DNA from 3 places in the Bradyrhizobium sp. B025 genome. Region 2 is predicted to be linked to each of the others. Evidence: riboswitches for the same ligand, from Rfam matches in the RefSeq annotation. Region 2 holds a riboswitch; each other region holds the start of a gene.
What was found. Region 2 has a riboswitch for S-adenosylmethionine ahead of ACE10W_RS03790 (homoserine O-acetyltransferase). Riboswitches for the same ligand answer to the same signal wherever they lie in the genome.
Positions count from the first base shown of each region.

Region 1 (6,091 bases), 310 kb from region 2:
CGGCACCGAGGCGATGCCGAACGAGAACGCGATCGAGGTCAGCAGGAATTCGAGCCGCGCACCGATGCCGTAGCCGGCGAGAATCGCGGTGCCGAACTTCGCCAGCATGTGGGTGAAGATCGAGATCGTCAGCACCGATTGCAACGGCGAGAAGCAGGCGATGGCGCCGACCTTCAGGATGTCGAAGAACATCGCCCACTTGATGCGCAGGCCGCGCAGCTTCGGGACGACGCGCGCACGGCCCGAGAACAGGTACCAGCCCATGACGCCGATGTTCATGCAATAGGCGATCAGCGCGCCGGCCGCGACGCCGCGCATGCCGAACTGCGGCACCGGTCCGAGCCCGAGACCCAGCGTGCCGCCGAGTACGATCTGCCAGGCCGCGGAGTTGAGGATCAGGAACGAGGGCAGCCTCATATTGCCTGTGCCGCGCAGCACGCCCGCCATGGTGTTGAGCAGCCAGGGCAGCACGGCGCCGCCGAAAAACACCTGCGTGTAGGCGATCGCGTGCGTCAGCACATCGCCGCGGCCGCCGAGCATCTCGAGCACCTTGGGCCCGAAGATCAGCATGCCCAGCATGAAGACGAGGCCGAACGTGATGCCGATCAGCAGCGCATGCGCGGCGAGCGTGCCGGCGCGCTCGCGATCGCCGGCGCCGAGCGCGCGTGCGATGGCAGAAGCCACCGCACCGCCCATCGCGCCGCCCGACATCGTCATGGTCAGAATCACGGTCGGAAACACCAGCGCCATCGCGGCCAGCGCCTCGACGCCGAGCCGGCCGATATAGGAGGTCTCCGCGATCACCGTGCAGGTGCCGGCCGAGAGCGCGATCACGTTCGGCCAGGCAAGCCCGAGCAGCGTGCGCAGGATCGGTCCGTCCATCAGCGCACTCCTCACCGGCCGCGGAGGCGGCGGCAGCGGGCGCTCTTGTTCATCGACCGGGATTTCGGCGATGTCGGACATGTCCTCTCCCGGGCACGAGCGCCATTTGCGGCGCGGCAATGACTAGGTGTGCCAATGAATTTCTTCGCGCAGAAGGCGCGGCGAGAGGCTTGTTAGCACGGCAATTGCCGATTCCTTCTGCGCCTGATGCAGGCGTGCCCTGCGGCAGCGCATTTCAGTGGGTGGAATTACGCGATCGTCCAGACCAGCGGCGGACGGCCGCCTGCGGCCGGGCGCATGTGGACGCCGATATGCCGGCCGCAGCCGGCAGCCAATCCCTCGAACAATCCCTCCAGCACCTTGGCGCAGGCGCGGTGACAATCAGCGACGTCGTCCATCAGCTTCCAGCTCTGCTGGCGGATTTCGAAGGTGCCTTCGGACTGCGTCATCTCAGCATTGTCGTCCTGGGCAGCGAACAGCGCGTTCAGGAACGATGCGAATTCCCTCGCGCCGCCGCGGCTCGTCGCGAGTGCGGCCGCTACCTCGTCGAAATACTGCATCCCGATCAGCTTTCCGGTGAGATGCAGCAGATAGCCGGCGTCTTCCGGGCCGAGCAGCTGCACCAGCACGGGCGCGGCGGTGCGGACATATTCCATCGCATAGTTGCGATAGGCTTTTTCCAGCCGCGGCTTCGGCCAGCTCGCGACCGGCAGCGCCGGCGCGGTCTTCGCATCGAACGGCGGCGCTTCCAGATGCCGCGCGAACACCAGGCGCTGGTCGAGTTCGAGCGGATGGTCGTATTGATGATAGTAGCCTTCGAGCCCGTCCTGGCCGTCGACGCTCTGCTTGGTGCAGACGAAGCCGAGGCGAAGATCTCCGAGCGCAACCCCGTTGTTGGCGTGCCAGCCGCGCAGCATCGCGCGCGAGACCTCGCCCGGCACGCCGCAGATCGCGGTGCCCTTCCAGATCCAGCGCGGCGGCGGATAGCGGATCCATGCCTTGGTGTCGCTCTCGTACATGTATTCGACATGCACGCCGCCGATCCAGTTGGAGAGGTAGTGATATTGCGCAGCAGCGACCGCCGGCGGCAGACGGCTGAGGCCGAGCTTCTCAAGCCCCGGCAGGAAGCGCTCCTGCTGCTGGCGGCGGAACACGCGGAAGACGAACTCCGCGGCATCCGCGGTGCCGCGCCGCGTGACGACGGTGAGGATAAGGCCGGTGAAATAGGCGTGATAGAGATCGGCGACCGCGCGCCAGCGCTTCCATTGGGCTTCCTGCGCGGAGTCAGCTGCGGCGGTCATGTTCGCTCCCGGCTTGTTGTTTTACGGGAGTGTGTCATCGCGGCTGGGGCGGCGCAACCAGCCACAGACTCGGTGTCATCGCCCGGCGAAGACCGGGCGATCCAGTATTCCAGAGACAGTTATGATTGAATCGAGACGCCGCGGCGTACTGGATGCCCCGGTCGAGCCGGGGCATGACAGTTGGAGATGTCGCTACACCCGAAAATGTTTCGAGAGCTTCAAGCCCTGCGCCTGGTAGTTCGAGCCGATGCGCTGGCCGTACATCGCGTCGGGGCGGGCGAGCATCTTCTCGTAGACGAGGCGGCCGACGATCTGGCCGTGCTCGAGGATGAACGGCACCTCGCGCGAGCGCACCTCCAGCACGGCGCGCGATCCCAACCCGCCGGCACCGGCATAGCCGAAGCCGGGATCGAAGAAGCCGGCATAGTGCACGCGGAATTCGCCGACCAGCGGATCGAACGGCACCATCTCGGCTGCAAAGTCGGGTGGCACCTGCACGGCCTCTTTCGAGGCGAGGATGTAGAACTCGCCGGGATCGAGGATCAGGCTGCCGTCGGGCCGGGCCGAGATCGGCTCCCAGAAGTCCTCGACGGAATAACCGGAGCGGCGATCGACGTCTACGACGCCGGTGTGGCGCTTGGCGCGGTAGCCGACGAAGCCGTTGGCCTTCTCGCCGGAGAGATCGACGGAGACGGCGACGCCGCCGGCCAGATCGGCATCGTCGATGTCGACGAGGCGCTCGGACGCATGCAGCGCATCGAGCTCGTCGGCATTGAGGATGGCGTCACCGGTGCGGAAGCGCACCTGCGACAGGCGCGAGCCCTCGCGCACCAGCACCGGAAATGTCTTCGGGCTGATCTCGGCATAGAGCGGGCCGTGATAGCCGGCGCCGATCATGTCAAAGCGGCGGGTGCCGTCGGCGATCACGCGGGTGAAGACGTCGAGGCGGCCGGTGGAGCTCTTGGGGTTCGCAGCCGCGACGATCTCCGGCGGCAGCGCCAGGCTCTCGAGCAGCGGCACGATGTAGACGCAGTTGGTTTCCAGCACCGCGCCGTCGGCAAGGCTGAACTCGTGCAGCTTCAATTCGTCGATGCGCTCGGCCACCGTGGCGCCGGGACCAGGCAGGAAGCTGGCGCGGACGCGATAGGCGATGTCACCGAGGCGGAGGTCGAGGCTCGCCGGCTGGATCTGGCTTTCGACGAAATCGTATGCGGGCAGGATGAGGCCCGCCTCCGCCATCGCCGCGATCATGCGGTCGGGCAGGATACCATTGGCGTCGGCGGCGATCGTGAAGCTCAACCGGGGGTCCTCGTCAGGGGTCAAACGCATCCGGACGTGCGGGAAATACTAGCCTTTTACGGCTATCCGATGGACGCCTTGACGGAAAGGCCATTGCGGAATATGAGCATCACTTATCCCGTGGTGATTTGAGCCGGCCGGCTTGCAGCCACGTTAAATAAGTCGCTAAACAGGCCGGGGACCTCTGTGATCCCGGCCCGTGGATATATCCAGGCCGGTTTTTTTGTGACCGTTTTCGACGAGACGGTCATGTCGGAGGTACCTATGTCGAAGTCGCCTGCCACTTACCGTCCCGAAACCCGCCTGGTCCATTCCGGCACCCTGCGCTCGCAATTCGGCGAGACGTCGGAGGCGCTGTTCCTGACCCAGGGCTACGTCTACAACAGCGCCGAGGAGTGCGAGGCGCGGTTCAAGGGCGAGGATCCCGGCTTCATCTATTCGCGTTATTCGAACCCGACCATCTCGATGTTCGAGCGCCGCATGATCGAGCTAGAAGGCGCCGAAGCGGCGCGTTCGGCGGCGACCGGCATGGCCGCGGTGACGACCGCGATCCTGGCGCCGCTGAAGACCGGCGACCACGTGGTCGCCTCCCGCGCGCTGTTCGGCTCGTGCCTCTACGTCATTCAGGATCTGTTGCCGCGCTACGGCATCGAAACCACGCTGGTCGACGGCCTCGATCTCGACCAGTGGCAGCGGGCCTTGCGGCCGAACACCAAGACGTTCTTCCTGGAGAGCCCGACCAACCCGACGCTCGACGTGCTCGACATCCCCGGCATCGCCGAGATCGCGCACAAGGGCGGCGCGCGGCTCGTCGTCGACAACGTGTTTGCGACGCCGATCTGGCAGAGCCCGCTCGCGCTAGGGGCCGACGTCGTGGTCTATTCCGCGACCAAGCACATCGACGGCCAGGGCCGCTGCCTCGGCGGCATCATCCTGTCGTCGGAAGCCTTCGTCGCCGAGCACCTCCACAATTTCATGCGCCAGACCGGGCCGTCGATCTCGCCGTTCAACGCCTGGGTCTTGCTCAAGGGCCTGGAGACGCTGGCCGTGCGCGTGCGCGCGCAGACCGACACCGCGGCACGCGTTGCGGAAGTGCTGGCCGGCCATCCGAAGATCTCGCGATTGATCTATCCCGGCCGCGCCGATCATCCGCAGGCAGCGCTCGTGAAGAAGCAGATGCGCGGCGGCTCGACGCTGGTCGGCTTCGAGGTCAAGGGCGGCAAGGCGGCCGCGTTCCGCGTGCTCAACGAGCTCAAGCTTGCGAAGATCTCGAACAATCTCGGCGACGCCAAGAGCCTCGTCACCCATCCGGCGACCACGACGCATCAGCGCCTGAAGCCGGAAGACCGCGCCGCGCTCGGCATCAGCGAGGGCTTCATCCGCTTCTCCGCGGGGCTGGAGCATGCGGACGATCTGATCGAGGATCTGACGGCGGCGCTGGAGAGGGCGTGAGGCGATCGAGCTCCGTAGGGTGGGCAAAGCGAAGCGTGCCCACCATTCACCACCGAGCTGGCGATAGATGGTGGGCACGGCGCGCGAAGAGCGCGCCTTTGCCCACCCTACGGCTACGCAGCCGAACTACATCGGCCGGTACGCCCGCACGTCCCCGGGCACGTTGACCCCGAGCTTGATCTGGCCGACGGAGCGGATGATGTCGTCGCCGAGGAGCTGGGCGAAGCAGGCATAGCCCCAATCGTTCATATGCAGGCCGTCGGCGATCACGAAGCTCTCGACCGGGATCGATTGATTCTCGTGCCAGTCGCGCATCACCTCGAAGCGCGGGAAGATGCCGACGTGACGGAGCTCGGCGACCTTGCCGAGCAGCTTCACCATCTTGCCGGCACTCTCCTTGCGCTGGTTGACGGCCGGCGAATATTGCGGATCGACCAGCACGATATCGGCGCCGCCGGCGGCCTGGATGCGGGCGATGCCGTCCTCGACCATCTTGGCGGTGTCGCCGGGATCGAGATTGCGCAGCACGGCGTTGGTGCCGACCTGCCAGATCACCATGTCCGGATGCACGTCGATCACCTCCTTCTGGAGGCGCTTCATCATCTCGGGCGCGTCCTCGCCGCCGACGCCGGCATTGATGACGGTGATGTCCGCGGTCGGATATTGCCGGCGCAGCTGCGCCGCAAGACGGTTCGGATAGTTGAAATCGGGTGAGCTTGCGCCGTAGCCGGCGGTCGACGACGAGCCGAACGCGACGATCACGACAGGCTTGCCGGCGACGAGCTTGCCCGCGACATGCGGCAGCGAGCCCATCGCCTTCGCGCCGCCCTTCGGCGGCAGGCAGGGGACGCGGTTGAAGACGTCACCGGCGGATTTCGCGACCTGCTTCACCTTGTCGATGGCGCGCGCGGTGATGCCGCGCTGTTCGGGAGACGTCGCGGCGACGGTGGTCTGGGAGGGCGATGCCGGAGCGGGATTAGCGGCCTGCGCGGGCGCGGGCGTTGCCTGCGCGGCCTGCGCCTGCGCGCGCGACTGCGAAACAGGAGTCAGCAACAGCAGCGCCGCCGCCACGGGTGCAGCCAGCCATGACGTCAGGCAAAAAGGGCGGATAGAACTCATTAACACTAGACCTCAATTTTGCTGCTGGGCCGGCCCCA
Region 1 covers NZ_CP170150.1:481,288-487,378, reverse strand. The annotation lists gene ACE10W_RS02185 (MATE family efflux transporter) at 1-963, opposite strand, end outside; gene ACE10W_RS02180 (hypothetical protein) at 1,131-2,183, opposite strand; gene ACE10W_RS02175 (2'-deoxycytidine 5'-triphosphate deaminase) at 2,376-3,512, opposite strand; SAM riboswitch at 3,593-3,672, shown strand; gene ACE10W_RS02170 (O-succinylhomoserine sulfhydrylase) at 3,747-4,934, shown strand; gene ACE10W_RS02165 (SGNH/GDSL hydrolase family protein) at 5,061-6,053, opposite strand; gene ACE10W_RS02160 (lipolytic enzyme) at 6,066-6,091, opposite strand, start outside.
Region 1: linked by a shared signal. The riboswitch ahead of ACE10W_RS02170 (O-succinylhomoserine sulfhydrylase) and the one ahead of ACE10W_RS03790 (homoserine O-acetyltransferase) in region 2 are both predicted to bind S-adenosylmethionine.

Region 2 (6,091 bases):
CGGCGCGAAAATGACCGGACTGTCCCGCGCTAAGGCCGCCCAGCGGCAGCACTTCCTGCACTGACATCCTAGCCACCCCTGCCGTTGAGTCCGCGCGCCTTGCCGGCCGATTCCAGGAAGGCGCGGGCGATGTCGAAGAATTCGGGCACGTCGAGCAGGAAGGCGTCATGGCCGCGATCGGTCTCGATCTCGGCGAACGATACCCGCGCGCTCGACGCATTCAGCGCATGCACCAACGCGCGCGATTCCGAGGTCGGGAACAGCCAGTCGCTGGTGAAAGAGACCACGCAGAAGCGCGTCTTGATGCCCGCGAACGCCTTCGCCAGCACGCCGCCATGGTCGCCGGCGATGTCGAAATAGTCCATCGCGCGCGTCAGATAGAGATAGGAGTTGGCGTCGAAGCGCTCGACAAAGGACGAGCCTTGGTAGCGCAGATAGGACTCGACCTGGAAGTCGGCGTCGAACGAAAAGGTCGGCAGGTCGCGGTCCTGCATGCGCCGGCCGAACTTGCGATGCAGCGCCGCGTCGGAGAGATAGGTGATGTGCGCCGCCATCCGTGCGACCGCAAGGCCGCGATGCGGATGGATGCCGCGATCGGCGTAGCCGCCATTGTGCCAGTCGGGATCGGCCATCACAGCCTGGCGACCGAGCTCGTGAAAGGCGATGTTCTGCGCCGAGTGCCGCGTCGAGCAGGCAATTGCCAGCGCGGAATACACGCGCTCGGGGTAGGCCGCCGTCCATTGCAGCACCTGCATGCCGCCCATCGAGCCGCCGACCACCGCGAACAGCGTGTCGATGCCGAGCCGGTCGATCAGCATCGCCTGCGCGCGAACCATGTCAGGGATGGTGATGACCGGGAAATCCAGGCCCCACACTTTGCCGGTCGCGGGATTGATCGAGGCCGGCCCGGTCGAGCCCATGCAGCCACCGATCACATTGGCGCAGATGATGAAGTATTGGCTCGGATCGAGCGGACGGCCCGCACCGACGAGGGTTTCCCACCAGCCGGGCTTGCCGGTGACAGGGTGCACATTGGCGACATGCTGGTCGCCGGTCAGCGCATGGCAGATCAGGATCGCGTTGGAGCGATCGGCGTTGAGCTCGCCATAGGTCTGGTAGGCGATCTGGAACGGGGTGAGATCTATGCCGCAGTCGAGCGGCAACGGCTGATCAGCGCCGAAATGCGCGACGAGCGAGCTCGGATGATCCACCTCATGCGACCGCTCATCGGCACTGATCGCGGGACTGGATATCGACGTGACGCCAACCATCTGACCATCGACCTCGTTTGCGATCCGACTTCAGACCGCTACTTGCATCAGGCCATAAAAAACCCGGCCTGAACGATAGGTTCGGCCGGGATCGGAAGCGTCCCCGGCCTGTTTAGCGAGTTTTTTAACGTGGCTGCAAGCCGGCCGGCTCAAATGACCACGGAACAGGCAAAACTTAACGGCTTGGACGGTTTTCGTCAAGATACGGTCCTGATTGACCAAATTCGTCCCCGTCGCGTCAGCCGAAAAGGCCCGATTTCCCTTTGCATTTCTCTTTGCTTTCGCCGCTCCGACTGCCTAATCAAGACATCGACCGCGGCGGGTCCGACCTGATGGACCCGCATTGGAACGCCTCTCAACAGCACTTGCCAGATATGTCCCAACGTCCGCCCGCGCCACCATCGTTGCAGGAATTGCGCAAGGAGATCGACGCGATCGACGAGGGCATGCATCGCCTCCTGATGCAGCGCGGCGACATCATCGACCGCCTGATCCAGGTGAAGCAGACCCAGGAGGTGGGCTCGGCGTTCCGGCCGGCGCGCGAGGCCGACATGATGCGGCGGATCGTGGAGCGCCATCGCGGCATCCTGCCGCTCGACACGGTCGAGAGCATCTGGCGCGTCATCATCGCGACGTTCACTTACGTGCAGGCGCCGTTCGCGGTGCATGCCGACATCTCGGTGAGCGAGCCCGCGATGCGCGATTCCGTGCGATTCCATTTCGGCTTCACCGTGCCTTACGTCGCGCATTTCAGCGCGCAGGCCGCGGTCGAGGCGGTCGCGAAATCCAAGGGCGATCTGGCGCTGGTCTCGGCGACTTCCAGCCGCACCCCGTGGTGGCTGGAGCTGGAAGCAGAAGGCGCACCGAAGATCATCGCGCGGCTGCCCTTCGTCGAGCGTGCCGACCATCCGGCCGCGCTGCCCGTGTTCGCGATCTCGCGCGTCGCCGACAGTGCCCTGGTGACGGAGGTGGAGACTTTCAGCGTGCGCGTCTCGGGGTGGAATGCCGAGATCGCGCGGGCGCTGTCGCCGCTCGCCGACATCGTGGCGGTGCCCGATACCGCCTTCGATGGCGCCGCGCTGCTGGTCTCGGTCACGAGCGCGAGCAGCATCGACAAGATCAAGGCTGCCCTGATCGAGGCGGGGGCCTCGGTGCGCTCCACGGCCCTCGTCGGCAGCCACGCGACGCGCTATACGGTGCCCCCGACCGGGTCGAAATCGTAAGTTACGAGCCGCCTGCCATTCCGGAGTTGAAGATGTCCCGCCCCGTGCCGAACCCCGGCATTCTCGATATTGCGCCCTACACGCCCGGCAAGAGCCCGGTGCCGGAGCCGGGCCGCAAGGTGTTCAAGCTCTCGGCCAACGAGACGCCGTTCGGCCCCTCGCCCAGGGCGATCGAGGCCTTCAAGAAGGTGGCTGATCATCTGGAAGACTATCCGGAAGGCACCTCGCGGGTGCTGCGCGAAGCCATCGGCCGCACCTTCGGCCTCGACCCCAACCGCATCATCTGCGGCGCCGGCTCGGACGAGATCCTCAACCTGCTCGCCCACACCTATCTCGGCCAGGGCGACGAGGCGATCTCGACCACGCACGGCTTCCTGGTCTACCCGATCGCCACCATGGCGGTCGGCGCCAGGAACGTCATCGCACAGGAGAAGAACCTCACCTGCGACGTCGACGCCATCCTCAAGGCTGTGACGCCGAAGACGAAGCTGGTGTGGCTCGCCAATCCGAACAACCCGACCGGCACCTATATTCCGTTCGACGAGGTCAAGCGCCTGCGCGCCGGCCTGCCCTCGCGCGTGCTGCTGGTGCTGGACGCCGCCTATTGCGACTACGTCTCGCGCAACGATTACGAGATGGGCATCGAGCTCGTCGCCACCACGGAGAACACCGTGGTGACGCACACCTTCTCCAAGATCCACGGCCTCGCCGCGCTGCGCATCGGCTGGATGTTCGGGCCCGAGCACATCATCGACGCGGTCAACCGCATCCGCGGTCCGTTCAACGTGTCGACGCCGGCAATGTACGCCGCGGTCGCCGCGATCGAGGACACCGCGCATCAGGCGATGTCGAAGCAGTTCACCGAGACCTGGCGCAACTGGCTCACCGAGGAGATCGGCAAGCTCGGCCTGAAGGTGACGCCGAGCGTCGCCAATTTCGTGCTGATCCACTTCCCGACCGACAGGGGCAGGACCTCGGACGACGCCGACGCCTTCCTCACCAAGCGAGGCCTCGTGCTGCGGGCATTGAAGAATTACGGCCTGCCGCATTCCCTGCGCATGACCATCGGCACCGAGGAGGCCAACCGCCTCGTCGTGGACGGTTTGCGCGACTTCATGGCCGGCAAATGAGCGTACAGCCGCACTTCCAGCGCATCGCCCTGATCGGCTTCGGCCTGATCGGCGGCTCGATCGCGCGCGCTGCGAAGCTCCAGGGCCTGGCCGGCGAGATCGTCACCACCGCGCGCTCGGAGAAGACGCGCGCGCGGGTGCTCGAGCTCGGCATCGTCGATCAGGTCGTGGCGACCAATGCGGAAGCGGTGAAGGATGCCGATCTCGTCATCCTCTGCATTCCCGTCGGCGCCTGCGGACCGGTGGCGCAGGAGATCGCCGCGCATCTGAAGCCCGGCGCGATCGTCTCCGACGTCGGCTCTGTGAAGGGCGCGATCGTCAGGGACATGGCGCCGCATCTGCCGAAGACCGTTCATTTCGTGCCGGCGCACCCCGTGGCGGGCACCGAGCACTCGGGGCCGGATTCCGGCTTTGCCGAGCTCTTCATCAACCGCTGGTGCATCCTCACCCCGCCGGAAGGCGTCGACGCGTCGGCCACCGATCGCTTGCGCGCCTTCTGGGCTGCGATGGGTGCCAAGGTCGAGGTGATGACGCCGGATCATCATGATCTCGTGCTCGCGATCACCAGCCATCTGCCGCATCTGATCGCCTACACCATCGTCGGCACCGCCGACGAGCTGGCGCAGGTGACGGAATCGGAAGTGATCAAGTTCTCCGCCGGCGGCTTCCGCGACTTCACCCGCATCGCGGCGTCCGACCCGACGATGTGGCGCGACGTCTTCCTCGCCAACAAGGAAGCCGTGCTGGAGATGCTCGGCACCTTCACCGAGGATCTGGCAAAACTCACCCGCGCGATCCGGCGCGGCGACGGCGAAGCGCTGTTCGACCACTTCACCCGCACCCGCGCCATCCGTCGCGGCATCGTCGAGATCGGCCAGGATTCGGCGGCGCCGGACTTCGGCCGGCCGCATGCGGCGCTGAAGAAGCCGTAGCTCCTGTCATTCCGGGGCGCCCGAAGGGCGAGCCCGGAATCCATTGGGCCACAGCGCACGCGGCGAAATAGATTCCGGGTTCGATGCTACGCATCGCCCCGGAATGACGAGAGAGGTTTCAATACAGCGGCGGAATCTGGCCGACCTTGACCGGGCCGAGCAGCACGGCGCCGTCGACGAACTTCAGCGGGAAGCTGCGGGCCTTCTTGCCTTCCAGCGTGCTCTCGGTGCCGATCGAATTGATGCCGGCGGCGACGCCGGCATTGGCGTTCTGCTTGATGACCTTGCCGAGGCCGGGAACGGCGCGATCGAGCGCGCCGAACAGATTGTTGAGATCCTGCGACTTCACGCCGGGCGCGACGCGGTCGAGGGTTGCCTGCGGCACACCCTCTTCCAGCATTTTCTCGATACCCAGCGCCGGGATCACGCGCTCGAGGCCCGTCACCGTCATCTGCAATTCGCCGTCGAGTCGGCCATTCGCCGAGAGCCCGAGCGTGCCGGCCGCGACCGCGATCATCTCGCCCTGCTGGATCCGCGACTGCACGATCTCGATATGGCCGCCGACGGCCTGGATCTCGCGGAAGCGTTGCGGCCATGGCTTTGGGGTGAGGTCGGAGAGCCCGGTGACCTTGGCGCGCGTGTCCGCCTCGAACGGCTCGGCGAGCAAGGGGTGAACACCCTGGATGCTGCCCTGCGCGACGTGGAGCACGGTCTCGATCACGGGATGATCGGACGGCGATCCGTCCGCGAGGCGCCCGTGCAGCTCGACCTGCTTGGCGCGCGCGAGCGGCACCTGCACGCTGCCGTCGAGCCGGTTGATGACGGGATCGTCGAACACGATGGAGGCGCGGTCCGGCACCGCCGGCAGGCCGACCACGCTGCTGCGGCCCTTGCTCCAGTTCACCACGAAGGTGTTTTGCGTAACGCCGTCGGTGAGGGTCGCCGGCGCCGAGAATTCGGCGATGACGCGCTTGGGATCGTAGACCTGGGCGACGACCAGGATGTTGTCGAGCCTCGCCGTGAACGGCGTCTTGCTCGCGTTCTGCGAGACCAGGGCGACGCTGGCGCCGGAGCACTGGACCTCGAAGCGGAACGGGAAGCCCGCGATCGAGCGCTTGGCGCAATCATAGATGCGGCCGGACTTGGCCTCCTGCGCGCGCCAGGCGTCTGCGGCGATTTCGGCCTGCGAAGCGGCGTAGAACCAGAAGCAGCTCCACGCGACGGCGAGGATCAGGAGGAGAATGGGTGCGATGAAAAGGCCCCAACGGGGGCGGCGGCCTGCGGCAACGGTCAGATTGGACATGCGGCGACCCTTTGGCCTCAGATTTTGTCAAATGTAAGCGAGGTTGGCTTGCTCCGAAAGGCGGAGAATTCGCTTCGCTTGGGGGCGCGGTTCTGGTAGCCGTGCCCGCCATGTCGGAAATCACCCTCCCCTCCGTCACGACAGCCAACGGCGACCTCTGGGTGTTCGGCTACGGCTCGCTGATGTGGCGGCCGGGCTTCGAATTCGAGGAGCGCGTCCCGGCGCGGCTGGT
Region 2 covers NZ_CP170150.1:787,468-793,558, reverse strand. The annotation lists gene metW (methionine biosynthesis protein MetW) at 1-67, opposite strand, end outside; gene ACE10W_RS03790 (homoserine O-acetyltransferase) at 69-1,271, opposite strand; SAM riboswitch at 1,363-1,442, opposite strand; gene ACE10W_RS03785 (chorismate mutase) at 1,646-2,494, shown strand; gene ACE10W_RS03780 (histidinol-phosphate transaminase) at 2,527-3,624, shown strand; gene ACE10W_RS03775 (prephenate/arogenate dehydrogenase family protein) at 3,621-4,556, shown strand; gene ACE10W_RS03770 (DUF2125 domain-containing protein) at 4,675-5,859, opposite strand; gene ACE10W_RS03765 (gamma-glutamylcyclotransferase) at 5,970-6,091, shown strand, end outside.

Region 3 (6,091 bases), 2.9 Mb from region 2:
GGATTCATGTAGCTGCGCGCGCCGGTGCCGAGGAAGACGACGTGCTTCAGGGCAGGACATTTCGCGGCAATCGCCGTCGGCACCGCGGTATGGTCGACGATCATGATCTCAACACCGTCAAGAAGGCGTGGCAGGTCGTCGGGAGTGATCGCGGGGTTGCGGTTGACGCCGACCGGAAGGCTGTCCCCGCGCAGCAGTTTCTCGGTCACCGCGGCAAGGGTGTCATTGGCATCGACGAAGAGAGCGCGCACGGGCCTGTCTTTCCTGTCCAGTTTAAAATACCGTATTGCATTTTAATCTGAATACAGAAATAGTCCAGACGCCGGGTTCGAATGTCCAGAAGCGACTGCCCAGGAGACTGCCATGAATCGCAGGGATGCACTCACCACTGTCGCCCTCGCCGGAGCCGCGATCGCCGCAACCGGTTCGGCCAAGGCCGACACCGCGCCGGGCTCGACGCTCGAACGGATCAAGAAGAGCGGCGTGCTGCGGATCGCCGTCATCGCCGGCCAGGATCCTTACTTCCACAAGGACCTCACCACCAATCAATGGTCGGGCGCCTGCATCGACATGGCGAACGACATCGCCGGCAAGCTCGGTGCCAAGGTCGAGACGCTGGAATCGACCTGGGGCAACCAGATCCTGGATCTCCAGGCCGAGAAGATCGACCTTGCCTTCGCCGTGAACCCGACACCGGAGCGCTCGCTGGTCATCGACTTTTCCACGCCCATCCTGGTGCACTCCTTCACCGCCATCACCAAAAAGGGTTTTGCCAAGCCGCAAACCTGGGCCGAGCTGAACAAGCCCGAGGTCAAGATCGCCGTCGACATCGGCTCGACCCACGAGACGATCGCGCGCCGCTATTGCCCGAAGGCGACGATCCTCGGCTTCAAGGAGCGCAACGAGGCGATCCTCGCCGTCGCAACCGGTCGCGCGGACTGCAACATTTCGCTGGCGGTGCTTTCGGTCGCGACCTTGAAGAAGAACCCGACGCTCGGTGAGCTCGCGGTGCCACGTCCGCTGCTCACGCTGCCGACCAACATGGGCATCCGCGCCGAAAGCGACCGGCGCTACAAGGACTTCCTCAGCGCCTGGGCCGACTACAACCGCTCGCTGGGCCAGACCCGCGAATGGATGTTGAAGGGTTTTGAAGCCGTAGGTCTCGGCGCGGACGACATTCCCGGCGAAGTGCAGTTCTGAGCGCCAATCCGCGATGTATGTCTGGGGATTCGCGGTGCTCAAGCCGTACCGGAGCCCGCGTCGGCTTCATGAATGATGGCGTCATGGCCGGGATCGGTACGCCAGAGGAGATGATCCGCCAGCCGCGCAGCGAACGGCGGAAGTCCCTCCTCAGCCGGTTTCACGAAACGCATTAGACTGCCGGCCACGACCATCCCGAATCGGTGGGACGAACCATGAAACTCCGCGGCGGCTTCACGAATTACGGCGAGACGATCGGCATTCTGATGCTCGATACCCGCTTCCCGCGCCCGCGCGGCGACATCGGCAACGCGCTCTCCTACGACTTCCCGGTGCGCTACAAGATCGTGCGCGGCGCGCACGCCACAAGGATCATGGGCGACCAGCCCGATCCGACCCTGCTCGAGCCGTTCATCGCCGCGGCCCGCGAATTGGAAGCCGACGGCGTCAAAGCGATAACGACGAGTTGCGGCTTCCTCGCGCCGTTCCAGAAGCAGCTCGCGGCTGCCGTGAACATCCCGGTCTTCACCTCGAGCCTGATCCAGGCGCCGCTGATCCACGCCATGCTGCCGCCCGGCAAGGTCATCGGCATCTTCACCGAACGCGGCCACCACATGAACGAAGGGCACTTCCGCGGCGTCGGCTGGTCGCCGGACGACATTCTCGTTCAAATCCAGGGCATGAAGCCCGATGCGCAGTTTCCCGCAACCTACATTCTCGGCCGCGAAGAGCTGGACACTGACGTGCTGCGCGCCGAGATGATCGAGATGACGGAAGCCTTCATGGCGTCCTGCAAAAATCCCGGCGCGATCCTGTTCGAGTGCACCAACATGTGCCCATTCTCGCGGGACGTCGCCGAGGTGTCGGGTCTGCCGGTGTTCGACATCAACACCCTGATCAACTTCTTCCATCGCGCGGCCCATCCCGTGCCGTTCCTGCGCTGAACCAGCCGGGACAGGCGGCGAGGCGCGCGATGAACGCGCACGAGCCTAAAATAAGGCGGCGTTGACAGCCTGTCCGTAGATCATTGCAGCAACGAGTGAGAGCAGCAGGCCCGCTCCCGAGAATATGACGACGACTTTCAGAGTCTCGACATCGACATTGGTTCCCGTCGCGCGGGATATTGCTCTTGCCAGTGCAGCAATCATCGCCAGCTCCGAAGCGGGCCGCGCGGAAGCGAGGCCTCACTTCATCTAGCGTTACTCGGCGCATTCGCGTGTGAAGCAGATTACAGGTGATCCCGCTGCACCCAGCCCGTTGCAATCGCGCTCGCCCAGGTGAGCATTCCCCTGGCCCGCGCCAATGCTGCCATGGCCGTGGTGTCGTAGGCCACGTAGCGGAGCGTCGCGGACCAGCCTCTGTTGGCATGCTCGAGAATTGCGTAACACGCATGAGGGGTGCCGACCTCGACCACGTAGGGAACGGGCATCTTCCCGTCGTAACCGGGCAATCCAACGCTGCCGGGATTGACGACCAGCCGGCCATCCTTCAGACGCACCACGCGCGGAATGTGCGTGTGTGCGCACAGGATGATCTCGGCGTCGATCCCCTCGGCGCCGGCCTCAATAGAATCAATCCGGCTCGGACGCGGGCAGCCGTCGCCCGCGATGTGGTCGAGCCAGAACGCAGCATCATTCCCTGGCGATCCATGGCACAGGAACGCCCGCCCCCTATACATGAGCGTGGACGGCATGCTTGCCATCCACTCGAAATGCTTGCGTTCGAGCTCTCGGAAATCGCTGCGCGCCGATGTGCCGGCCTGCCACAGCTCCACGAGAATGCGGTCCTGATCGCCCTTGATGGACGGAAAGCCTCGCTCCATCAGCAGGTCAGCCGTTCGGGCCGCTTCGAGCGGACCGCTAACATGGTCGCCCAGGTTCACGACCTCGTTGATGCCGAGCGCAGCAATGTCCGCAAGGACGGCTTCGAGCGCCGGACGATTTCCGTGCACATCCGCGATGGCAGCAAATTTCACTTGGCCTCTCCATTCGAGATGGCCGACGATTCACCCAATGCGGGACGATGCAGGGATAGCGGGTCTCTTTAGCTGCATTTTTAGAAGCGCCCGCAAGCTGAGGATCAAATCGGCGCTGGACGAACGCTTACATGACCAAGGTGCTGCGATCAACCGATCTTCGCTCGCGCGGCCGGAGCCTGCGGCGCGCCGCGTTGGGCCGACAGCTCCGCCCACAGGCGGGAGCGCACGCCTTCATTGAGAGGCACAATGTGGAACGGCTGGCCGAAGATTGCGAGCGGCTCCTTGGCCGGCTCGAACCGCGGCCAGGCTTCCGCGATGTCGGGCGCGCCGGATGTGACGAAGCGCAGCACGCTTGCCTGAAACCGCGCGGCGACCTCGATATCCTCGGGCGTCATCGGCCCGCCCTTGCGCTTCAGGATCGGGCGGTCGATGAAATCCGGCGGGTGCGCCCAGAGGCAGGCATTGTCGGCACCGTGGGTCGGCCCCTGCGACAGGAACGGCTCCAGCGCCGGGCGATGGTCGAACCGGCTCAGCCACACCGCGCCGCCAGCCGCGGCATGAAGCCGCGCAAGATCTGCCATGGGGCGATGCCAGAACGCGTCGGACAGCAGCGCCTCGTACGGATCCTCGTCGACGCGCGCTGTGGCGCGGTAATACGCCAGCAGACGTTGCCAGCCGGCATCGCCGACTGCGGCGCGCACTTGTCGTTCGGTGGTGCGGATCATCGCGGCCGGCGGCGTGCTCTTCAGGAACATCACCATCTCGTCGCGGCAGGAGCCGAGCCAGAGCGGAATGTCGCGCAAGGTTCCTTCGGCGAAGACGTCCCGCGGCTCGCGCGGAATCACGATTCCGTCGAGCACCGGGCCGAACACGGTGCCTTGTTCGGTCTCGTCCGCAAGCCCGCGACTGACGCGCTCCACCGCCGCGAAGAGCTTTGGCAGTGGCAAAGAGGCAATCGCGGTTGGGTCGTACGCTAATTCGAGCTCGGCAAGCACGCGGCGTGCAACGTCGTCGGCATGATCGGCGCTCATGATGTTCCGCCCGGGCGCGCTGAGCGCGAGGGCGCGAATGAACTTGCCTCTGGCCTGCGGCAGGGTTGCGAGCGCGATCACCATCGAGGCGCCGGCCGACTGGCCGGACAGCGTGATCGCGTCAGGATCGCCGCCGAAATCCGCGATATTGGCGCGCACCCAGTCGAGGGCGGCGAGCGAATCCGAGATCGCGAGGTTGTTGGCCTCGCCGAGCCCAAGGCGATGCAATTGCAGGAATCCGAGCGGGCCGAGCCGGTAGTTGATGGTGACGATCACCGCCGGACCGTGCGCGGCGAGGAATGCGCCGTCATAGTCGGCGCCGCCGCCGGTGACGAAGGCGCCGCCATGGATGAAGACCAGCACCGGCAGCGGCCGATCGGCCTCTGCCGGCGTCCAGATGTTCAGGCTGAGACAGGCAGCCTCGTCCGCATGATCGAGATGGCCCGGCTGCGGCGCGTAAGCGCCGTAGCCCGTGCAGCGGAGCGGCTCCGTCCACGCTTTCGGCGGCATTGCCTTGGCAAAGCGCGGCGCGGTTGCGAACGGCACGCCCTTGAAGGCACGCATACCGGCCTGCGTGGTGCCGACGACGGGGCCACTCGTGGTCTGAACTGCGCTGGTCAGCATGCGTGCCTCGTCTTCACTCAAGCGCGCCGCTTGCCGAGATCGGCGATGTCGACGGTGTGGGTTTCGCGCGCCGTCGCCGCAGCGGCTGCCGAGATCACGCAGCAGCAGGCGACGAAGATCGCGACGGGGACCCAGCCGTTCGGCCCCTCCCCGACCAGGCTCGCGCTCACCAGCGGCGTGAAGCCGGCGACGAGAAAGCCGAGCTGCGTGCCGATCGCGGTGCCGGAATAGCGCACGCGCGCCTCGAACATCTCGGCGTAGAACGACGGCCAGATCGCGTTCGGCGCGGCGTAGACGATGCCGGACAGGATCATCGCGGCGGCGAAGATCGCGATCGTGTTGCCTGACGTCACCAGCATGAAGTACGGGAACAGCAGCACCGCGCAGCCGAGCACGCCGCCGATGAACACCGGCTTGCGGCCGATCTTGTCGGCGAGCAGGGCCCAGAGCGGCTGGGTGAGCAGCGCCGTGACGTTGCCGAGCACGCCGGCCCACAGCATGGTCGGGCGCGCCACGCCGAACTTGCTGGTGGCATAGCCGAGCGCGAACACGGCGGTCATCGTGCTCACGGTCGCGATCAGCGCGCAGACGATGACGCGCAGCACGTCGGGCCAGTAGTCGCGCAGTAGGGCGACGACGGGGAAGCGCGCAACCTGCGCCTTGTCCTTGATGTCTTCGAACACGGGCGTTTCCGGCATGGTCCGCCGCACCAGGTAGGCGACCAGCAGCACCAGAGCGGAAAGCAGGAACGGAACGCGCCAGCCCCAGTTCAGAAGCTGGTCCTCCGGCAGGCTCGATACCGGAATGAATACCAGCGTCGCCAGGATCGCACCGGCCTGGGTGCCGCTCAGGGTCCAGCTCGTGAAGAAGGCGCGGTTGGAGTTGGCCGAATGCTCCAGCGTCAGCGAGTTCGCCCCGCTCTGCTCGCCGGCGGCCGAGAGGCCCTGTAACAGGCGAAGCAGCGTCAGGATGACGGGCGCGGCATTGCCGATCGCGTTGGCATCCGGCAACAGGCCGATCGCAAGCGTCGAGCCACCCATCAGTACCAGTGTGAACAGCAGCACCGTCTTGCGACCAATGCGGTCGCCGAAATGGCCAAGGATGACGGCGCCGACCGGCCGCGCGATGTAGCCGATGCCGAAGCTGAGGAGCGCGAGCAGTGTCCCGGTCGAGGGATCGACATTGGCGAAGAACACTTTTGGAAAGATCAGCGCGGCCGCGGTGCCGTAGATGAAGAAGTCGTAGTATTCGAGCATGC
Region 3 covers NZ_CP170150.1:6,769,869-6,775,959, forward strand. The annotation lists gene ACE10W_RS31825 (NAD(P)-dependent oxidoreductase) at 1-251, opposite strand, end outside; gene ACE10W_RS31830 (transporter substrate-binding domain-containing protein) at 364-1,200, shown strand; gene ACE10W_RS31835 (aspartate/glutamate racemase family protein) at 1,416-2,144, shown strand; gene ACE10W_RS31840 (hypothetical protein) at 2,190-2,348, opposite strand; gene ACE10W_RS31845 (metallophosphoesterase) at 2,429-3,175, opposite strand; SAM riboswitch at 3,223-3,301, opposite strand; gene ACE10W_RS31850 (carboxylesterase/lipase family protein) at 3,325-4,833, opposite strand; gene ACE10W_RS31855 (MFS transporter) at 4,851-6,091, opposite strand, start outside.
Region 3: linked by a shared signal. The riboswitch ahead of ACE10W_RS31845 (metallophosphoesterase) and the one ahead of ACE10W_RS03790 (homoserine O-acetyltransferase) in region 2 are both predicted to bind S-adenosylmethionine.